DNA from 3 places in the Priestia sp. P1_B12_1 genome. Region 3 is predicted to be linked to each of the others. Evidence: riboswitches for the same ligand, from Rfam matches in the RefSeq annotation. Region 3 holds a riboswitch; each other region holds the start of a gene.

The links. Region 3 has a riboswitch for S-adenosylmethionine ahead of mtnW (2,3-diketo-5-methylthiopentyl-1-phosphate enolase). Riboswitches for the same ligand answer to the same signal wherever they lie in the genome.
Region 1: it holds a riboswitch for S-adenosylmethionine, as region 3 does, so the genes downstream of both, AC1D0Y_RS00110 (BMP family lipoprotein) here and mtnW (2,3-diketo-5-methylthiopentyl-1-phosphate enolase) in region 3, are expected to answer to the same signal.
Region 2: it holds a riboswitch for S-adenosylmethionine, as region 3 does, so the genes downstream of both, AC1D0Y_RS00960 (hypothetical protein) here and mtnW (2,3-diketo-5-methylthiopentyl-1-phosphate enolase) in region 3, are expected to answer to the same signal.

Annotation. Positions count from the first base shown of each region.
Region 1 is NZ_JBFTZR010000001.1:15,725-19,939, forward strand. Features, by position in the region: gene AC1D0Y_RS00105 (ABC transporter ATP-binding protein) at 1-1,027, opposite strand, end outside; gene AC1D0Y_RS00110 (BMP family lipoprotein) at 1,110-2,120, opposite strand; SAM riboswitch class I at 2,196-2,302, opposite strand; gene AC1D0Y_RS00115 (hypothetical protein) at 2,631-2,789, shown strand; gene AC1D0Y_RS00120 (hypothetical protein) at 2,880-3,248, opposite strand; gene AC1D0Y_RS00125 (putative polysaccharide biosynthesis protein) at 3,262-4,215, opposite strand, start outside.
Region 2 is NZ_JBFTZR010000001.1:172,900-177,114, forward strand. Features, by position in the region: gene alaP (alanine permease AlaP) at 1-855, opposite strand, end outside; gene AC1D0Y_RS00955 (DUF1540 domain-containing protein) at 1,172-1,330, opposite strand; gene AC1D0Y_RS00960 (hypothetical protein) at 1,431-1,769, opposite strand; SAM riboswitch class I at 1,839-1,940, opposite strand; gene AC1D0Y_RS00965 (hypothetical protein) at 2,062-2,358, shown strand; gene AC1D0Y_RS00970 (GNAT family N-acetyltransferase) at 2,371-2,817, opposite strand; gene AC1D0Y_RS00975 (hypothetical protein) at 2,898-3,338, opposite strand; gene AC1D0Y_RS00980 (glycosyltransferase family 2 protein) at 3,447-4,215, opposite strand, start outside.
Region 3 is NZ_JBFTZR010000002.1:653,571-657,785, reverse strand. Features, by position in the region: gene AC1D0Y_RS08780 (methylthioribulose 1-phosphate dehydratase) at 1-447, opposite strand, end outside; gene AC1D0Y_RS08775 (2-hydroxy-3-keto-5-methylthiopentenyl-1-phosphate phosphatase) at 444-1,109, opposite strand; gene mtnW (2,3-diketo-5-methylthiopentyl-1-phosphate enolase) at 1,106-2,350, opposite strand; SAM riboswitch class I at 2,430-2,536, opposite strand; gene AC1D0Y_RS08765 (pyridoxal phosphate-dependent aminotransferase) at 2,667-3,839, opposite strand; gene AC1D0Y_RS08760 (carbon-nitrogen family hydrolase) at 3,952-4,215, shown strand, end outside.

The sequences.
Region 1 (4,215 bases), on a different contig from region 3:
ACATATAGCGGTCTTCTGGAATATGAGCGATGCCTGCTTCTCTTCTTTCACGCACAGATCGCCCTGTAAGGTGCTCATCGCCAAGTTTGATACTGCCACTATCTGTTTCTATTAATCCAGCAATGGCTTGAAGCAGCTCTGATTGTCCATTTCCCGACACACCTGCAATACCGACAATTTCGCCTGCAGAAACGTGAAGAGACACATTTTGCAATACGTTTTTTTGTCCTTTTCCTTTTAAAAAGAGATTTTGTACGTTTAGATGAGAGGTACCTTGTGATGGTATTCTTGCAGGACGCTCTTTTAATTCTCGCCCTACCATCAGCCTGGCTAGGTGGTGAGCATTGGTATCTTCTTTACTTGTGACGCCGGCTACTTTACCATTTCGAAGCACCGTAATGCGGTCCGCTACTTCCATCACTTCTTGCAGCTTATGTGTAATAATAACGATACTTTTACCTTGAGAAGCTAAAAAACGGATTGTTTTTAATAGTTCCTTCACTTCATGAGGAGTAAGAACGGCGGTAGGCTCGTCTAAAATGATGATTTCTGCTCCTTGATACAGCACTTTTAAAATTTCAATTTTTTGCTGTTCTCCAATCGAGCAATGCTTTACTTTTTTATGAACATCTACTGAAATTTGATACGTTTCGGTTAATTGCTGTACATCTGCTTTCGCCTGCCTTCTATTAAAAAAGAGGCCTTTCTTTGGCTCATGCCCCAAGACAATGTTTTCAGCCACTGTAAAATGAGGAAAAACCATAAAATGCTGATGCACCATGCCTATTCCGTTTTTAATGGCATCTGCAGGAGATGAAAACGAGACGGTTTTCCCATGTAGCTGAATACTTCCTGAACTCGGCTTTTCCATTCCGTAAAGCATCCTCATTAACGTCGTTTTTCCAGCGCCATTTTCTCCAACCAGCGCGTGAACCTCGCCTTTTTTCAGTGTAAAAGACACGTTATCATTCGCTAAAAACGAACCGTATTTTTTCGTCAAATTCGTTAACTGCAGCAGCTCACTCATTCCATTCATTGCTCCTTTCCACTTTAGGATTTTTTCAAAAATAAGAAAGAGAAGCCAGCCTTACTCGACTTCTCTTTTCAACTCACTTGGCTAACGGATCTTTTACTACGGTTTTTCCATCAATAATCGAATCTTTAATTTCTTTTAATTGATCAATTACATCTTGCCCTACAAAGTCATTAAGAGGTGTCTTGCTGTCTTGAGTCACATACGTTAACCCAACACCTTTTTCTTTTAAGCCGTATGTTACTACGCCCGATTTAAATTTGTCATTTGCGAGTGCTTCTACCGTTTCATAAGCAGCCGCATCAGATCCTTTTAACTGCGATAAAACGATATGCTCAGGATCTACTTCCGTACGGTCAATATCTTGGCCAGCCGTATAAAAACCTTTTTCTTTTGCTGCTTCAAATACACCCAAGTCGCCTACCGCTGAAGCTCCGGCAATAAAGTCAGCTCCTTTTGAAGCCTGTAAAATAGCAAGCTCTTTTGCTTTAGCTGGATCAGAGAAGCTTCCAACATAGTTTACTAGAAACTCTGCTTTTGGATTTGTTGATTGTAACCCTTCTTTAAAACTTACGGTCCATTTTTTTAATAATGGAATATCATCTGCTGCAACCATTCCTACTTTATTCGTTTTTGTAACCAATCCTGCTGCTGCTCCTAATAAATATGAAGCTTCTTGTTCACGGAATACAACGCTTCTTACATTTGGTAAATCGACCACTGTATCAATAATCGCAAATTGACGCTGCGGGTTTTCTCGAGCTACTTTTTTCAACGCATCTTCGGATTCAAAAGAAGATGTAATAATCAAATCATAATTTTCTGCTACGGCAGCACGCAAATTACTTTCAATGGCTGCTTGGTCCGTGGATTCAATTGTCTTTATATCAATGTTATACTTCTTTCCAGCGCGTTTTGCTCCATCATCCATTTGTTGAAAAAACGGGTTAACTCCAATCTTTTCAGGTAAAACAAGAGCAATTCGCTTCTTTCCTTTCTCTTCACTTCCACTGCTTTTTGTGCTTTTTGACTGACAGCCAGTTACGAGTAGTACAAGCGCAACGGCTAAAATAAGAAACTTCTTCATTTAACTTACTCCCCCTATAATATAAAAAAAGCTCTTCCTTTATATAAAGGAAGAGCTCGTTAACCAAACGTCTCTTCCTCATCTTCAAGAACATACTGTTCTTAAGGATTTGGCACCATTCTGTCATAGACAGCGGTTGCCGGGTTTCACAGGGCCAGTCCCTCCACCTCTCTTGATAAGGAAAACAATAGCTATTTGTTTTATGTAATATAGTCAATATTAATAGTTTTTTAACAATTGTCAATATTATTTTTCTTTTTTACGCAAAAAAACTTTAAAAACAGATAGGATTATACGGTTTTAGTCTACTAAAATACAGATCAACCTTCTAAATTAATCATCGTATGCCTCCTAGCAAAGCGCTTACGGTAAGTCTGCTAGTCTTCTAGAAGGATCATGTGTAGCAGAGCACTTTTATTACATCTCTTTTGTTAATCCACTATCGATTGAAAACACTTTACCAAGAATGTTAGACTTTTCCTGAGCGATATTTTTTAAGAGGTGTTAACGTTGAAATTGATGAAAGAATTATCTGGAGTAGCTATTGGACTCATTATCGCTTTGGCGGTTTCAAAAATCTTTTTTGATACCCCGACCAATATTGGAATTGTAGTTATTTTTATTACTAGTATGGTCGTAACAGGTATAGCAAGAGCGAAACTAAGATAAGATAACCTAACTAAAAAACACCACCTTTTATTCGCAAGGTGGTGTTTTCTTTTAATGATTTTAGTATGTAGTTATTCTCAGTGAATGCTTTTACCCTTCTTCATCAATCATCGTATACTTCCTAGCAAAGCGCTTGTAGTAAATTTGCTCATCCTCTTGTCCATCGTTAAAAACAAGTCGGTTATGATTAATATCTTTTTCTTTTAACACATAGCCTTTTTCATTCATCAGTTGAATATATTCATCTAAATGCCCTTTTTTAACCATATAGTGAAGAGCATCATCTGAATCCGTAGTGTTTGCTACATCTTGACTTCCCACTTCTAACTTGAATACAGCTGTTGCTGTTTGAATGGGACGATAATCTCCAAACACTCTTTCCCAATTTAATAGCAGCAGCGCGCCGGAAATTATTATACATCCTCCAGCCGCTACGGTTAGTACAAATCGTTTTGACACTACTTTCTCTCCTTTACATTCTTTTTCTTCTATTTAATACAACGGATTGCCCTAAACTTGTTTTTACGCCAAGTCCTAGATACACGGCAGCACCTAAAGCAATTGAAATACAAGATGTGCTAATTGCAAGTGAAGATGCAGACAGCTTATTTTCTAAAAAATAGTGAGAAGTATAATTGCCGATAATCACAGCGGCTGACATCACACTTACTAATAAAACAGGTGTCAACGCAGCTTGTCTCAGTGATTGAACTCGGTAAGAAATGGATTTTTCAATTAAATAAAAGTTATATATAACCGATACACCATACCCTCCGTAAGTCGCGACAACCGGTCCAATTTCTTTTAAGCTTGAAACCAACAGTACGTTTAATACTAGCTTCACAACAATTCCTAAGCCCAAGCCTAAAATTAGCTTCTTTTGCTGATTAATTCCTTGGAGAATTGCGGCTGTTACTGTAAAAAGAGCAAATAAAACGGCAGCAGGCGCGTACCATTGTAAAACAACTCCACCGATTTCAGGACTGTTTTTTGCTCCAAAAATCATCATATATACCGGCTTGCCTAATAAACAAAGCCCCACAGCAGCAGGAAGAGTAAAAAATAACAGCAGTTGCAGCGTTTTTGTAATCTTTCCTTTTACTTCTCGTAAATTTCCCTGCACAAAAGAAGATGTAATGCCGGGAATCAGCGACATGCTGAAGGCGGTGGCTAGCGATACCGGCACCATCACTAAAATCTGAGCTAATCCAATGACAGAGTTGATTATTTCGGCTTTAGCTTGTCCATACCCTATTGATTGAAAAAGGATGTTAATCGTAAACGTATCAATATTTTGATAGATTGGAATCGCTAAACCAACTAAGACAAACGGAACAGCGTACGTCACAAGCTCTTTGAACATTGAAGAGAACGAAATGAATTTATTATTCTTTCCGCTGTTTACTTCCTTCATAATCAGCCGCTT
Region 2 (4,215 bases), on a different contig from region 3:
CGCCGCTGGAATGCCGATTTTTTCAAATGTTAATACAAACGGGCTTCCCTGTGAACCAATCTCTTGCCACGGATAAATCGACATAATGACAAATAACGCACCGACGTAGAAAATCAGAATACGCCAAAAGACAGAATCAATCGCTCTTGCTAGAGATTTTTCCGGATTTTTCACTTCTCCCGCGGTAACGCCGATCATTTCAATTCCTAAATACGCAAACATGACCATTTGCAGCGACAGCAAAATACCTTTGAATCCGTTCGGGAACAGTCCGCCGTTGTCCCACAAATTTTTAATACCAGTCGCAACGCCGCCGTTGCCGATTCCAAACACAATCATTAATAATCCAACGGCAATCATTAACACAATCGCTAAAATTTTAATAAGTGCAAACCAAAATTCCAGTTCACCATATGCCTTAACAGCTAAGAAGTTAACCGTTGTCATGATGACAAGCGCCGATAACGCCCAAATCCAGTTTGGTACATCTGGATACCAATATCCCATATAAATACCAACGGCTGTAATTTCAGCCATACATGTTACAACCCATAAAAACCAGTAGTTCCAACCTGTTAAATAACCAGCAAGCGGCCCTAAATAGTCGCGTGCGTACTTGCTGAATGAACCTGCAACAGGTTTTTGAATCGCCATTTCTCCAAGTGCTCTCATAATAAAAAACATAATCATTCCGCTAAATCCGTACGCCAATAATATTCCTGGCCCTGCTAATTTAATAGCAGATGCAGATCCAAGAAACAGCCCTACCCCTATGGCTGCTCCTAAGGACATCAGCGTCACATGCCTTTCTTCTAACCCGCGTTTCAATTCTTTCCCCTGAGTTTTCCCCTGCATAAACGTCTCCCCTTTTTCCAATCTGTCAAAACGAGATGAACACAGCCTTTTTGTTAGCGCTTTCATATAAGTTTGTGCTAAAAGACAGCTAGGCTGTATATTTGTATTTTATCACCTTTCTCTCACTTTTCTTTTGTCGAAAAACAAAAAAATTATCTTATCATTTTGTTTAAACGCACAATTAGACATAGGCACTGCTTTTTTACTATGTATTTATTATTGCACTTAAGTAATAGTATTTTCAAAAAATAGAAAAACGCCGACTCAACTCCGTCAGCGCATCGTTCATTTTATGCTTTTTTATAAAAACTAGCATTTATCTCGCGGGTTCAAAAGTTTTACAGCCAGGTTCTTCCATATCAGAAACATGGTGACTACTTTCAGGACTCACAACGTAAATGGACTCTGCACTGCATTTGTTCCCCGATTTCCAATACATGCACTCATTCACTTCACATAATACACCTTGGGCCACTGTTATCCCTCCTTTGCTTGTCTTATCTATTTACTACCCGAAATATGGCGCTTCTAACATTCACACGCAAAAAAACAGCTTGTTTCTCAAGCGGATCTTTTTATTGCGTGTGTTCAACATACTGTTTTTTAGCTAAATATAACTCACGGCTCAGCGTGATCCGCCGTTCTCTCAAGCGGCTTAATTTAGCCTGAAATTGTTCGTTAGTTGGCTCTTCTTGAATCAAGCGATACGTAAAAGAAATATCTTCATTTAACTGTTTAAAATCTTCCCATATCTCTTGAACGAGGGCGGATTGTTTGTCTTCAAATGAACGATTTTGCTGCGTTTTTAGCGCAGCTAAAATTTCCTGTTGCCACGTTTCGTCTTTTATTTCTTTGGCTAATAAGTATAGATCTAAATAATCATCAGTGCTTAACGCTGTTTGTCTATTGTTCAATGTCATCACCTTTTCTACACGAAATTTTTCTTCCTAAGAAGAGGGTTTCATCATAGAAAAAGATTCCTCTCCTTATCTGTCAGAGCTAGGCTATGCTGGAATTAGCACCATTCAATAATTGTGGTTGCTGAGGCTTCAAAGGGCCAGTCCCTCCACCTCTCTAGATAAGAATATTTCGTTTTTAAATTATTTCTGACTATTCTAATATGTTTTGTAGGTTATGTCAATAGCTTTTCAATAAAAAGAAAAAAGAAGTAAAATATGGTATGCTTTCATAAAGGATGGTGAGCACATGAAACGATATCTGTTATCTGCTTTTTTGGGAAGCCTGCTGCTGCTTCTTACTATTGCTTTTTCATCTACTTTCCATATTGCAATTGTCAAAACAACCGGAAGTATTGGAGGGATTATTTTAGCAGCGGCGGCTTTGATTATGAACGCGCTTGAAGATCCCCCCTCCTCAGACAATACAGGTGGAGGAGCCGTTGAAGTACTAGATAAAGGTTCCGTTTGGGCTACTTATTTACTTTTACTTTCATTACCGAACCTCATCGCATGTATAACATCTTATGTTTTATGGACTCGCTGACATTCATCAACGTTACGGACGTTTTGCCACTTGGAAGCTCATTGATATTTGTTTATCTACAAAGCCAAGTTCACGATACACATGCTGTGCAAAATTCCCAGCATGAACGCTGAGTCTGATTTCAGGGTATCCTTTGATAGACAATTCATCAATTGCTTTTTGCATTAATGGCTTGGCTAGACCTTGCCCGCGGTATTCCGGTACAACATATAATTCGTAGATAAAGCCAATTTCTTCTTTTGAAAAGAAGTCGGCAGATGGGCCGATAAGAACCCAGCCTGCGAGTTTATTTTCTTGTCTTGAAACTAAATAATAACAGCCTTTTTCAAGGGCACTACCAACTAGTTCATTTACGCGCTCTGCTGACGGATGAAACTGCTTCATTGTTCCTTCAAACAGCGCATCAGCAGATTTTTTCCGAATTTCTTGTATTTCTTCTTCAGTAGCTTTTGCAATCATTACGATCTCTCCTTTCGTGTTCGTTTTCCACATACGAGGATAAATTCCTGCAAAAAAAGTCTTCGCCTAAGCGAAGACTTTTATTTAAATTCAAAATGCTCTTGATGACTACCTTGTTCGTCCGTCCAGTTAATCATAATGTCTAAACCTGCCGCTTTTCCAGGAACTGCAAAATTCGCATAGCGAAAACGCTGACCGCTTTTGCTTAAGTTAGACCGTTCAATAGGAGAAAACAAGCTGTATTTCGCCTTATTTTTTCCTTCGTGCCGAAAAGCTTGGACCTGCACGCGCTCTACGTCTTTTCCAATGTTTTCAACGGTTAATCCATATGTATGATAGACGTTATTTTTCCACTTTAGCTGATTATCTCCCGTCATGCTCGCTTTTGTGAGTTCAACCGACCATTGTTCAGATGATTTCTTCATTGGAAGCTTCTCAATCGAAAGAGCGCTGACATGAATGGCTGCAAAAGCAAGCCAAACAAAACAAAAAGTGCTGACTGTATAAAATAGTCTTTTCATAGATTCTGATCTCCTTAGAAATTTTAGTAGTAGCATTTCCTGTTCACTTAAAAATTATGATAAACGCTTTAACAAAAAAGCCTCTCCATTTAGGAGAAGCTTCTTAAATTAATGCATAAGCAAATCTTTTTGTTTGTCTAATGAGTGTTTTGTATATAAATCTCTTTCAATCGCATATTTAGGACGCTGTTTCACTTCGTTAAAAATCTTGCCAATATATTCTCCCACAAGACCCATTCCCATTAGCTGCAGGCCGCCTACAAGCCAAATCGATAAAATAAGAGACGTCCAGCCGATTTGCGTATGATCTAAATATTTTTGAAGCAGCGCATAAATACCAAACGCAATACTAAAGAGAAAAGAAGCTCCTCCAAGCAGCGTCAATAAGCGTATCGGCGCTACGCTAAAAGATGTAATCCCGTCGAATGCAAAAGCAAGCATTTTCTTTAGGGGATATTTTGATTCGCCCGCTGTCCGTTCTTTGCGGTCATATGTGACTTCCGTGGAGCGAAATCCTACTAATGGTACAAGGCCTCGTAAAAAGACGTTGCCTTCTTTATATTTCATAAGTTCACCAAGAGCACGTTTGCTCATGAGACGAAAATCGGCGTGATTTTGAACGAGCTGAATTCCTAGCCTATTCATAAAACGGTAAAACCCTACTGCCGTGGTTCGTTTAAAAAATGTATCGGTTTCTCTGCTGTCTCGAACACCATATACGACTTCATACCCGAGCCAATATTTCTCTACAAAAGTACGAATAACGCTGATATCATCTTGCAAATCTGCGTCAATGGAAATGACGCAGTCAGATTGCTTATGGGCTGCTTCTAGTCCTGCCAGCAAAGCATTTTGATGTCCTACATTCCGCGCTAGC
Region 3 (4,215 bases):
CGGAATATCTGCGTAATTCGGAATAATCGGAACAGTAATTTCCGCATCTTCTTCCCAAATACCTAGCGCCTTAATAATTTCTTGACCTTTGAATGAAATAACGCCTTCATCTCCGTACAGTTCAGAGATCACGTTATTGTCGATTGTATGTACATGAAGGCTGCACCCAGCATTCGTTAAATTGTAAATCTTAACGTGCAGAAGCGTTTCAGCAGAAGGCTTTAAATGCGTGTCTTCTGCAGGCTTTCCGTATTGATCAACTAATAAAAAATCTTCATTTGTACGTTTTCGTTTATCTTTTCCACTTGCTGATACAAAGAAAGTTGTTGGATTTTGGTCCACTTTAATTGCTAAGTTTCCGCTTGTACCGAAGAACCAATCGCGCTCTGCCAGCTCATCTTTTATATCCGCAAGCTCATGCAACCTTTGCTGAGCCATGATACTCATGCTTTCACCTCTTCTGTTAATTCTTGTAAATGATGAATTACATCATAAAAAGTAGAAAAAGGACGATACGGTAGAGATAGCTCTTCACATTTTTTAATTAAAAAGTCACGTGCAATGACCGTATCAGCTAATTTGGCAGCCTGCAAATCCGTAATGGAATCGCCAATAACAACCGTATGATCTCTTTCATCTGCAAGATGGCGAATAATCGTTGGCTTACAGCAGCCGCAGTCATTTGTACACTGTTTATCACATGTATGAGGCCACGTAATGGAAATATGCTCACCGGAAAAATCAGATCCATTGCAGTAGAGCATTTCCTCTGCAACTCGATTTTCCAAAAGTGGTTTTACAAAAAAGTCAATTCCTCCGCTTACAATATAAAGCGGAATATGGTGCTCTTTTGTATAGGCAATAAAATCATCAAATCCCTCTCGAATAGCAGACGTCTCTAAAATATAAGAAATAATATCTTCTTTTAATTCCACGGGGAGCAAGGCAAACATTTGCCCTACTCCTTCTTGAATGGAGACGCGCTGTGCCAACACGTCGTCTTTAATACTTTCCCACTCCGGAGGAGCAAATTGTTTCATAATAGCAATAATGTTATCGCTATTTGTAATTGTTCCATCAAAGTCACAAAAGATTTTTAACGATGTCATGCTTTCACCTCTACTGTTCCCCATAGTTGCAAAGCTTTTTGCAACTCTTTTGATTCTTCAGCTTTTTCGGCTAATGTTTGATGAGAGAGTACTGCATCTATCGCCGCACGGAATGCTTTTCCTCCTCCGATAGCTCCCTCTGGATGACCGTGAACTCCGCCTCCTGCATTAATAATGCTGTCGATTCCAAAGTCCTTCACAAGCTGCGGTACCATTCCAGGATGAATTCCTGCTGAAGGAACCGGGAAAGACTGCTTATATTTGTATACAGGACGCGTTAATTCGTAGGCAATGCCTGTCGTATCTTCAAGAGAAAGCGCTACGCTTCCGTATGGTGATGGAAACAGAGAGAAATCCGCTCCGGCTAAACGCAATAGCTTTCCAAGCAGTAATGAATTTGAAAAACCGTAAAACTCTGATGGCGTAAGCGCTCCGCTAACAGCTGGGTGTGCCATAATCGGCAAGTTAATTTCATCGTCTTCTCGAAGTGCCTGCAGTACGTCTAACCCGTAAGCAAATACATTGAATAAAAGAGCATCGGCTCCTAGCTCAGCTGCTTTTCTCGCTTTTTCTTTTAATTCAAACGTTCGACCCGTTAAATTAACAGCATACAGCGTGCGGTGTCCCGTTTTTTCGTATACTTCATTCAGTACTTTTTTCCCTTCTGTAACGCGAGCTTCAAAAGGTGTTCGTTCACTATCAAACAAAATCTCGTCGTCTTTAACCAAATCCACTCCGCCAAGCGCTTGCTCACGCAGCTGAGTTGTTAAGTACGTCATATCTCTTCCAATCACGCCTTTAAAAATACTCATCACAAGCGGACGGTCGTAAACGCCTAGTTTCTCTCGGATACCTTCTATTCCAAAGCGCGGTCCTGGGAATTGAGCTAATAATTCATCAGGAAAATCCAAGTCTAATAATTTCACTTTTCCATCAAGTGATAGTTTTCCGAAAACCGTAACTAAAATAGCCGGTAAATCTCTTGAAAAGTTGGCAGTTGGATAAGCAATTTTGACAATTGCCTGCTTAATTTCTCCGCCTAAATATCCGTTTACACGTTCGCAATCTTGAAGCTCAGTTACGGACACGACGCGCCCTTTATGCTTTTGAAGCTGCTGTTGATCTAAAAGCGGCAGATCTGTCCATGAGCCGACGGTTAGTCCTAAAGCAATTCCTTCCGCTTTTTTATAAAAATTTCCTTTATTATCATGTAGTAAGTAGCTTGCAACGATTTCACTCATTATGCTAAAAACTCCCTTGCTGTTTAATATCGTTAATAAAAAAGCCTCTTCTGTGATTAAGAAGAGGCTTTCGTTGCTCTTCTTATCTCTCAGCTGCTGCTGCAAGAATTAGCACCGTGCTTAACATGCGTTAAGTCGGTTGCCGGGCTTCATCGGGCTAGTCCCTCCACCTACTCTTAATAAGAAAGTTGCTATTTATTTAAATTAAATTCATAGATTATATACTAAATAAAAAATACCGCTAGGATTTATCGGTTATTAATCTCGTTAACTTCTTACATATTAAGCCAACTCAAAAAGGATTGTCAATGCGTTTTTAAAATAAATTTAATTTTTTTATTCGAGATACGGCTTCTCTCATACGCTCTTCATCCGTCAGCAGTCCTACGCGCACATAGCCTTCACCATATGTTCCAAAGCCTACTCCAGGCGCCACTACAACGTGAGCTTTTTCAAGAAGTAAATCTGAAAACTGTTCAGAAGTATATCCTTCAGGAACTTTTAGCCATGCAAAAAAGGAGCCCGCTGGAGATGTAACATCCCAACCAATTTCTCGAAGCCCTTGAATAAAGGTATTGCGTCTAGATTCATAGCGCTTAACTAAATCATTCACACATTGTTGAGATTCTAACAGAGCTGCGGCTGCTGCCTCTTGAACCGCCCCAAAGAGACTGACATACATATGATCTTGAAGAAGATTAATAGCTTCTACAACACTTGCATTTCCTACAGCAAATCCAACTCGCCATCCCGCCATGTTATACGTTTTAGAAAGAGTATAAATTTCAATTCCCGTCTCTTTTGCACCAGGAGTCTGTAAAAAACTGATTGGCTTTTTACCATTAAATCCAATTGCTCCGTAGGCAAAGTCGTGTACCACACAAATATCGTGCTTGGCAGCAAACGCCACGGTGTCTTCAAAAAATTCTGCCGTTGCTACTGCACCAGTAGGATTATTCGGATAGTTTAAAAACATGAGCTTTGCCTGTTCTTTAGCACGTTCACTTATCTCTTCGTATACGGGTAGAAAATGATTTTCAGCCGTGAGCGGCATCACTTCCATCTTTGCCTTTGCAAGCTCTACTCCAGACCAGTAATCAGGATATCCAGGATCGGGAACCAGCACCGTATCTCCAGGGTTTAATAAGCACTGCGGGATTTCTACAAGTCCACCTTTCCCGCCAAACAAAATAGCTACTTCTTTTTCAGGATCCACATCAACGCCATATTCTCGTTTATAAAAAGTCACAACGGCCTCTTTTAAAAACTGGTGCCCCCGAAATGGAGAATATTTATGATTCATAGGATTAGCACTTGCTTTTTGCAGTGTTTCTACAATATGTGAAGGAGTAGGCTGATCGGGATTTCCCTGCCCTAAGTTAATAACGTCGTGCCCTTGGGCCATTACTTTTCCTACCTTGCCTACAAGTGATGCAAAAAATTGTTTTGGTAAACTTTTTAATAGTTCCGATTGCTCAAATTGTTTCATCATCGCACACCTTCTCAAAAAATTCTTGAAATTCTAGTCACAAATAATATATTGTAATACTCAACTTGTAAAGTCATTTTTTTCAACTACTAAAAAAAGGACGGATGATAAAGTGAGTGTAAAAATTACGTGTTTACAGCTTGATATTGCGTTTGGAAACCCAACTAAAAACCGAAAATATATCGAACAAAAAATGACGGAAGCCCTGAAAGAAAACCCTGATATCCTTGTGCTTCCTGAGCTATGGGATACAGCTTATGATTTGACTCGGCTAGACGAAATTGCAGATGATGAAGGGCAGCAAGCCAAGCAATTAATCTCTCAGTTTGCTAAAACAAACGAAGTAAATATTGTGGCAGGTTCGATTGCGAAAAAA